Regions from separate parts of the Bradyrhizobium sp. URHC0002 genome, predicted to be linked through region 1. Evidence: riboswitches for the same ligand, from Rfam matches in the RefSeq annotation. Region 1 holds a riboswitch; each other region holds the start of a gene.
The links. Region 1 has a riboswitch for cobalamin ahead of ACVWVY_RS08540 (TonB-dependent receptor). Riboswitches for the same ligand answer to the same signal wherever they lie in the genome.
Positions count from the first base shown of each region.

Region 1 (2,262 bases):
GAGGGGATGATGCGCACCGCGATATCGGCCGCCAGCAACAGCGCGGAACCTGTGAGCGCACTCGGCACCAGAAGCCGCCCAGGGTCGTGGCCGATCAACGGCCGCATCAGATGCGGCGCGACGAGCCCGATGAAGCCGATGGTGCCGGTGACGGCGACCGCGCCGCCGACGCCGAGCGCCACGCCCGAAATCACGAACAGCCGCAACCGTCCGACATCGACGCCGAGGCTTTGCGCGGTTTCTTCGCCCAAGCTCAGCGCGCGAAAGGCATGGCGCTGGCTGAACAGCATGATCGCGCCGGCAATGATGAAGGGAAACGCCAGCATGACATGCTGAAAGCTGCGGTCCTCCAGCGAGCCGAGCAGCCAGAATGCGATCTCCAGCACCACAAAGGGGTTGCTGGAAAGGTTCATCACCAGCGCGGTGGCGGCGCCCGCGAAGCTCGATATCGCCAGGCCTGAGAGAATGAGGATCAAAAGCCCGGCATTGCGGCCGGCGATCGAAAGCAGCACGAAAACGGACGCGAACGCCGCGATGATCGCCGCCACCGGCAGCGCATAGGAGCGCACGTCGGCCAGCCCCAGCGCGATCACCAGCACGGCCCCGAACGCGGCTGATTGCGGCGCGCCGAACAGCGAGGGCGAGGCCAGCGGATTGCGCAACAGACCCTGCAGCGATGCGCCCGACAGCCCGAGAATGGCGCCGATCGCCAGCGCTAGCAGCGTGCGCGGCAGGCGGATTTCGCGCACGATCACCTGCGACACGTCGCTGCCGCCGCCGAACAGCGCTTGCGCCACCGCAAGCGGCGACAGCCGCACGGGCCCGATGCCGAGCGAGATCAGCATCAGCAGCGCAACGAGCGCGGCAAGCGCCGCCACAGCGCCGATCCGCCGGCGTGCGGCATCCTCGTTGGTCAGGGTTGCGGCCTCAACACTCATCGATCGTCCTAAAGCAGTTTTACCCGCCCCGGTACAGGAGCTCAGGCAAGGAGCAGGCAGCGGTGCTCATGCGGCAAAAATAGCGCACTCGTCCAGTGAGGATCGCAAGCGCGCCCAAGGCGGATTGACTCGAACTTTGACAAACTTCTACCATAGTTCCTGACGGTTCCCGTTTTGGGGATCAAAAGGGAATGCGGTGCGGGGAAAATCCCCAATTCCGCGGCTGCCCCCGCAACTGTAAGCGGCGAATCCTTCGTCATATGCCACTGGGAAACTCGGTCCTGGGAAGGCGACGATGGGGTAACGACCCGCGAGCCAGGAGACCTGCCGTCAGCCGTGGTCACACGCGAAGATGTCGGTCGGGGAGTACAGGCATTAGCTTCACTGGGTTCGCGAGAAGCGAGATGGTGAGACTTGGTTCGCTGTGACGTACCACTGACGTCATACCGAGGTTAAGTCCATGTCTTTCACAACCCCCGCGAAGCGGCATAGTGCGCTGCTGCTCGCCACCAGCATCCTTGCGCTGAGTGGCTCGCCCGCTTCGGCGCAAACGCCACCAACGGCCCTGCCCCCGGTCGAGGTCAGCCCCCCCACCGACCCGAACAAGACTCGCGCCCGGCCGCTGGACAACGACGGTAGCGGCACCACCACCCGTCAGGCGCGGACCACGCGGCCTTCGCGCGGCGCCGGCACGGGGACCTCCGATGGCGCAAGCCCGGGTACCGCCGACGCCGGCGGCACAGGCACCGGTGGCCGGCAATTCAACGGCATCGTCGGCACCGCCTCCAGCGTGATCACGGCGCAGGACATCGCCCATTCGCCATCAAACAACCTGCCCGACATTCTCGCGCAAGTACCCGGCGTGCAGCTCACCTCGCTGTACGGCGTTACGGCGAATGGCGCGAAGACTTCTGTAGATCTGCGCGGCTTCGGCGCCTTCGCGACCTCGAATACGCTCATCCTGGTCAACGGCCGCCGTCTCAACGATGTCGACATGGCACAGGTCGATCTGTCGACCATCCCGCTTCAGTCGATCGAGCGCATCGAGATCACGCGCGGCAACAGCGGCGCGGTGCTCTACGGCGACAACGCGATCGGTGGCGTCATCAATATCGTTCTGAAAAGCGGCGTCGGCGGTCCGCCGGTGACGATGCGGGCCGAGGCCGGTGTCGGCTCGTTCAACACGCGTCTCGCAAATATCTCGGCAGCGACCAATTACGGGCCGTGGTCGACCTCGTTCTACGGCAATGCCATCAAATCCGACGGCTATCGCGACAACAACGCGCTGGACCAGAAGAACGGCGTCGGCAACCTCAACTACACG
Region 1 is NZ_JBSSCF010000001.1:1,810,656-1,812,917, reverse strand. Features, by position in the region: gene ACVWVY_RS08545 (FecCD family ABC transporter permease) at 1-938, opposite strand, end outside; cobalamin riboswitch at 1,085-1,284, shown strand; gene ACVWVY_RS08540 (TonB-dependent receptor) at 1,399-2,262, shown strand, end outside.

Region 2 (2,262 bases), 560 kb from region 1:
GGCCATCGATGGCCCCGAGCGAGACAATCAGATTCTTCGGTGCACGGGAGATGACGTCGTTCAGTTGGTCCGGCGCGCGAACGAGGTCGATGTGGAGGCCGGCAACAGGAAGCGCCAATGCGGTTTCCAGATTGTCGCCGAGCCCACCAAAATACGTCGTCAGCATGATTTTGAGCGAGGGCAACGCCTTTGCAAACGCCGCGTAAGCACGCTGCAGCGCCTGCCGCGCAGTATCGTTCAGATCGAGAACCAAACAGGGTTCATCGAGCTGCACCCATTCGGCGCCGCTTTTCGCGAGCTTTTCCAGAACCTCGATATAGACCGGCAACAACGCGTCGAGCAGCGACAGCGGATCGAGCGTCGGATCGGAGCTCTTGCCAAGCTTCAGGAAGGTGACCGGACCGACCAGAACCGGGCGCGTCTGATAGCCGAGGCTCCTCGCTTCCTCATACTCTTCAATAGGCTTGCGCGAAGAGAGCTTGAAGGTTTGCCCTTTGCCGAACTCCGGCACCATATAATGATAGTTGGTGTCGAACCACTTGGTCATTTCCTGTGCGGGCGCGCCATGCGACGACCCGTGTTCATGATGGGCATGCCCGCAGCTTTCGTCATGGCCGGCACCTTCTGCGCCGCGCGCCATCGCGAAATAGGTGGAAAGCGAGACCTCGCCGCCTTTCCAGCCATATACTTCCGGTATTGCGCCGACCATCACGCTGGTGTCGAGAACCTGGTCGTACATTGAAAAGTCGTTGGACGGGATAACGGTGACGCCAAGCGATTTCTGGCGCGCCCAGTTTGCGGCTCGAAGCCCGGTGGCTGTGTCGCGGAGCGCCTGCTCGCTGGATTTACCGGACCAAAAGCTTTCCAGCGCCATTTTGAGTTCGCGGCGGGGTCCGATCCGCGGCGTTCCGAGCGTTGCAACAGGAAGTGAAGAAGTAGACATGGCTTAACCCCAAAAGTTGGGGGCAAAGGCCGAAGTGACACGTCTGGATTCCGCGTACGGCGGGAAGCGCGCGCGGAATCGCAACCGCACCACCGGGACACCCCGCCCGTGGACGTGTATGTTGTCGAGGCAGGTCTCCTGGCTCACGGGTCAATGCTGCTGTCCGGCCTTCCCGAAACCAATCGTGGTCTCAGTGACTTTGTTGGACAGCGGCTCGCCGCTTACAGTTGCGGGGGCAGCTCCGGCTTCGCACCGGCTTCCCTCTTAGCTTCGGGCCGAACGAGCCCGAAGAACCACGACGGTCTCAGTTAGGATCAACGGCAATCCCGGTCAATCGAGCCCGGAGTGGGAAGCTACCCATCGCTCCCGATCGATGCCGTTGGGCCGAACATCCAAGTTACTCAGTTCTGCGGCCTCCTTCAGGAAGAATGGTTCTGACGATGGAGGCGTCCAGGGCTTCATATTCGTGAAGCCCGATAGTCTCGTAGAGTTCGGCGCGCGTCTGCATCCGGTCCAGCATCGCGTGGGTGCCACCGTCGCGCCTGATCGTGTTGAATAGATCTTGCTGCGCCTTGTTGGCAACGCGCAGCGATGACACCGGCCAAATCACCATGCGATAGCCCATGGCCTCGAACTCAGACGCGGTGAAGAACGGCGTCTTGCCGAACTCGGTCATGTTCGCCAGCAGTGGAACGCCGGGAACGCGCCTGGCGAACTCCTCGAACATCTCGCGCGAAATCATCGCTTCCGGGAAGATCGCGTCCGCTCCCGCTTCCAGATAGAGTTTTGCACGCGCTACCGCACCATCCATGCCTTCGCTCGCCGCGGCATCGGTTCTCGCGATCAGATAGAGATGACGCCGCGCCTTGGCGGCGGCGGCGACCTTGGCGGCCATGTCGCGCGCATCCGCCAGCTTCTTGTCGTTGAGATGACCGCATTTTTTCGGAAGCAGCTGGTCCTCGATGTGAACGGCCGCAGCACCGGCATCCTCGAAGGTGCGCACCATGTTCATGACATTGAGCGCTTCGCCATAGCCGGTGTCGCCATCGACCAGCAGCGGCAGGCCGCTGGCGCGTGCCACCTGGCGGATGAAGAAGGCGACTTCCTCGATCGTGATGATGCCGAGGTCCGGCAGGCCCATCGAAGCCGTCATCGCCGCGCCCGACAGATAGAGCGCGGGAAAGCCCGCGTCCCGGGCCTGCAACGCGGCCATTCCGTTGTGCGCGCCGGGCATCCGGAGAATGCCCGGTCTGTCCAGGAGATCGCGGAAGCGAACCCCGGCCGGCCTGTCGGCCGCATCAGTACCCAGGAGATATACC
Region 2 is NZ_JBSSCF010000001.1:2,371,925-2,374,186, forward strand. Features, by position in the region: gene metE (5-methyltetrahydropteroyltriglutamate--homocysteine S-methyltransferase) at 1-943, opposite strand, end outside; cobalamin riboswitch at 1,055-1,256, opposite strand; gene prpB (methylisocitrate lyase) at 1,341-2,262, opposite strand, start outside.
Region 2: linked by a shared signal. The riboswitch ahead of metE (5-methyltetrahydropteroyltriglutamate--homocysteine S-methyltransferase) and the one ahead of ACVWVY_RS08540 (TonB-dependent receptor) in region 1 are both predicted to bind cobalamin.

Region 3 (2,262 bases), 570 kb from region 1:
ACTCGATGGCGCGCGCCTCGCGGTCGATCTCTCGCACCGCAAGGCCCATGGCGACGCGCATGAAGAACGCCTGCGGCAGCTCGATGCGGTTGCCGCGTTCATGCAGGAAATAGCGGTCGTACAGCGTTTGCAGCCCCAAAAACTGAAACGCCAGATCGCGCTCCGGCTTCAGCGCCGCGGCCAGCTTCTTCAGGTCGAACCGCGCCAGATCGGGATCGAGCAGTTCGGCCTTGATGCCGGCCTTGACGTAGGCGGGAAAATATTCGCCGTAGCGCACCGCCATATCGGCCTGCGACGCACTGGTCGGCGCTCCAAGCACGAACGACAGCACCTCGGTGCGCAGCTTGTCGAGCAACAGCCGCGCGCTGACATAGGCATAGTTCGGCTCCTGCTCCACCAGCGTGCGCGCAGCCATCACCGACGCCAGCGCCAGTTCGCCCTCGCCGATGCCGTCATAGAGATTGCGCTGCGTCTCAGTGAGCACGGCAGCAGCGCTGGCGCCCTCTAGCCCGGCGCAGGCTTCTTCGATGATCAGCGTCAGGCGCTCGATATCGAGCGGGACCTGCACACCGCTGGCCAGGGTGACGCGCAGCGAAGGCTCCCCCGACGGTTGGGCGGCATTGGCCGCTTCCTGCCCGGCACGCTGCCGCGTGCGCTCCTCGCGATACAGCACATAGGCGCGCGCGACCTTGTGGTGCTCGCTGCGCATCAAGGCCAGTTCGACCTGATCCTGCACGTCCTCGATATGAAAGGTGCGGCCCTCGCTCATCCGGCGCGACAGCGCGCCGACAACTTCCGTGGTCAGTTGCTCGACGATTTCATGCACGCGGCGGGAGGCTGCTGCGCCATGCCCCTCGACGGCGAGAAACGCCTTGGTCATCGCGACCGAAACCTTGCTGGCGTCGAATTTCGAAACCGTGCCGTTGCGGCGGATCACCTGCATCGGCAGCGCGCCTTCCGGCGAAGCTGACGATTCGGTACGCAACGCAAGAAAGGGAGCGGCTTTGGCTTCGGGAGAAACGAGTTGAGAAGATTGCGACATCGGCAGACCCCGTAGTGTTGTTGGGGCTGGATGTCTTGGAGCGACGCTGCATTGGATGCCCGGCGCAAAGCACCGGCATGATTCTGCGAGCGACCGCCGGACACCCCGCCCGTGGACGTTTTTCGGTGTCGCGGCAGGTCTCCTGGCTCGCAGGTCAGCGTCGTGCCCGGTCTTCCCAATGCGTGGCCGCATCAGTGACGTGAAATCGGGAACAACTCACTGCTTACAGTTGCGGGGGCAGCGCCGGACTCGCGCGCGCTGGCGCGTTACACCGGCTTCCCTCTTAGCCACCAGCTGTTGAGGTCTGGCGGACCGTGACATCTACATGTGGTAGTATTCGCGAGAGAGTGTCAATGGGCCGTTAAGATCAATGCCCGCTATTCAAGAAAAAAATTATCCGACCGGTGGATGAGAAGCACGACAAGCTGATTCTTTCTCGGCCTGAAAGACGTTTTTCCCCGCTATCCCGGCCGCATCGGCTCATGAGGTCGCATACGGCGCGAATCGGGACCGCGTTTCGTCGATTCGCAAGGCGCGGCCGACCGGTGGAAACGCGCGTTGCGGACAATCCGGCCGTTCGCACACCTTGCAGCCCATGCCGATCGGCGTCGCCAGTGACGGATCGATCTTGAGGCCCTGCGAATAGACGATTCGCTCCGCATGGCGAACATCGCATCCGAGCGCGACCGCAAACGTCTTGGCGGGCGCGCCGTAGCCTCCTCGGCCGTGCGTCACCGTCCGGGCAACCCAGAGATAGGTTCGCTCATCGGGCATCCTTGCCAGCTGCGTCAGGATACGCCCGGGGCTGGCGAAGGCCTCATAAACGTTCCACAGCGGACACGTTCCGCCAACCCGGGAAAAATGGAAATCGGTCGCCGATTGGCGCTTCGATATGTTTCCGGCGCGATCGACGCGGATGAAGAAGAACGGCACGCCCCGCGCGTTGTGGCGCTGCAGGGTGCTCAGCCGGTGACAGATCGTTTCAAAACCCACGCCGAAGCGGTGACTGAGCAGTTCGATGTCGTAACGGCACCGCTCCGCCTCGTTGAGGAAGACGGAGTAAGGCAAAATCAGCGCACCGGCGAAATAGTTTGCAAGCCCGATCCGAGCAAGGCCGCGCGCTTCGTCGCTGGTCAACTTTGCCTTGTCGACGATTGCATGGATCGCCTCGTCCAGTTCCAGAATGGCGATCTGCGTCGCGAGCTGAAACGCCTGCTGGC
Region 3 is NZ_JBSSCF010000001.1:2,378,179-2,380,440, reverse strand. Features, by position in the region: gene ACVWVY_RS11315 (ribonucleoside-diphosphate reductase subunit alpha) at 1-1,042, opposite strand, end outside; cobalamin riboswitch at 1,158-1,374, opposite strand; gene ACVWVY_RS11310 (short-chain fatty acyl-CoA regulator family protein) at 1,523-2,262, opposite strand, start outside.
Region 3: linked by a shared signal. The riboswitch ahead of ACVWVY_RS11315 (ribonucleoside-diphosphate reductase subunit alpha) and the one ahead of ACVWVY_RS08540 (TonB-dependent receptor) in region 1 are both predicted to bind cobalamin.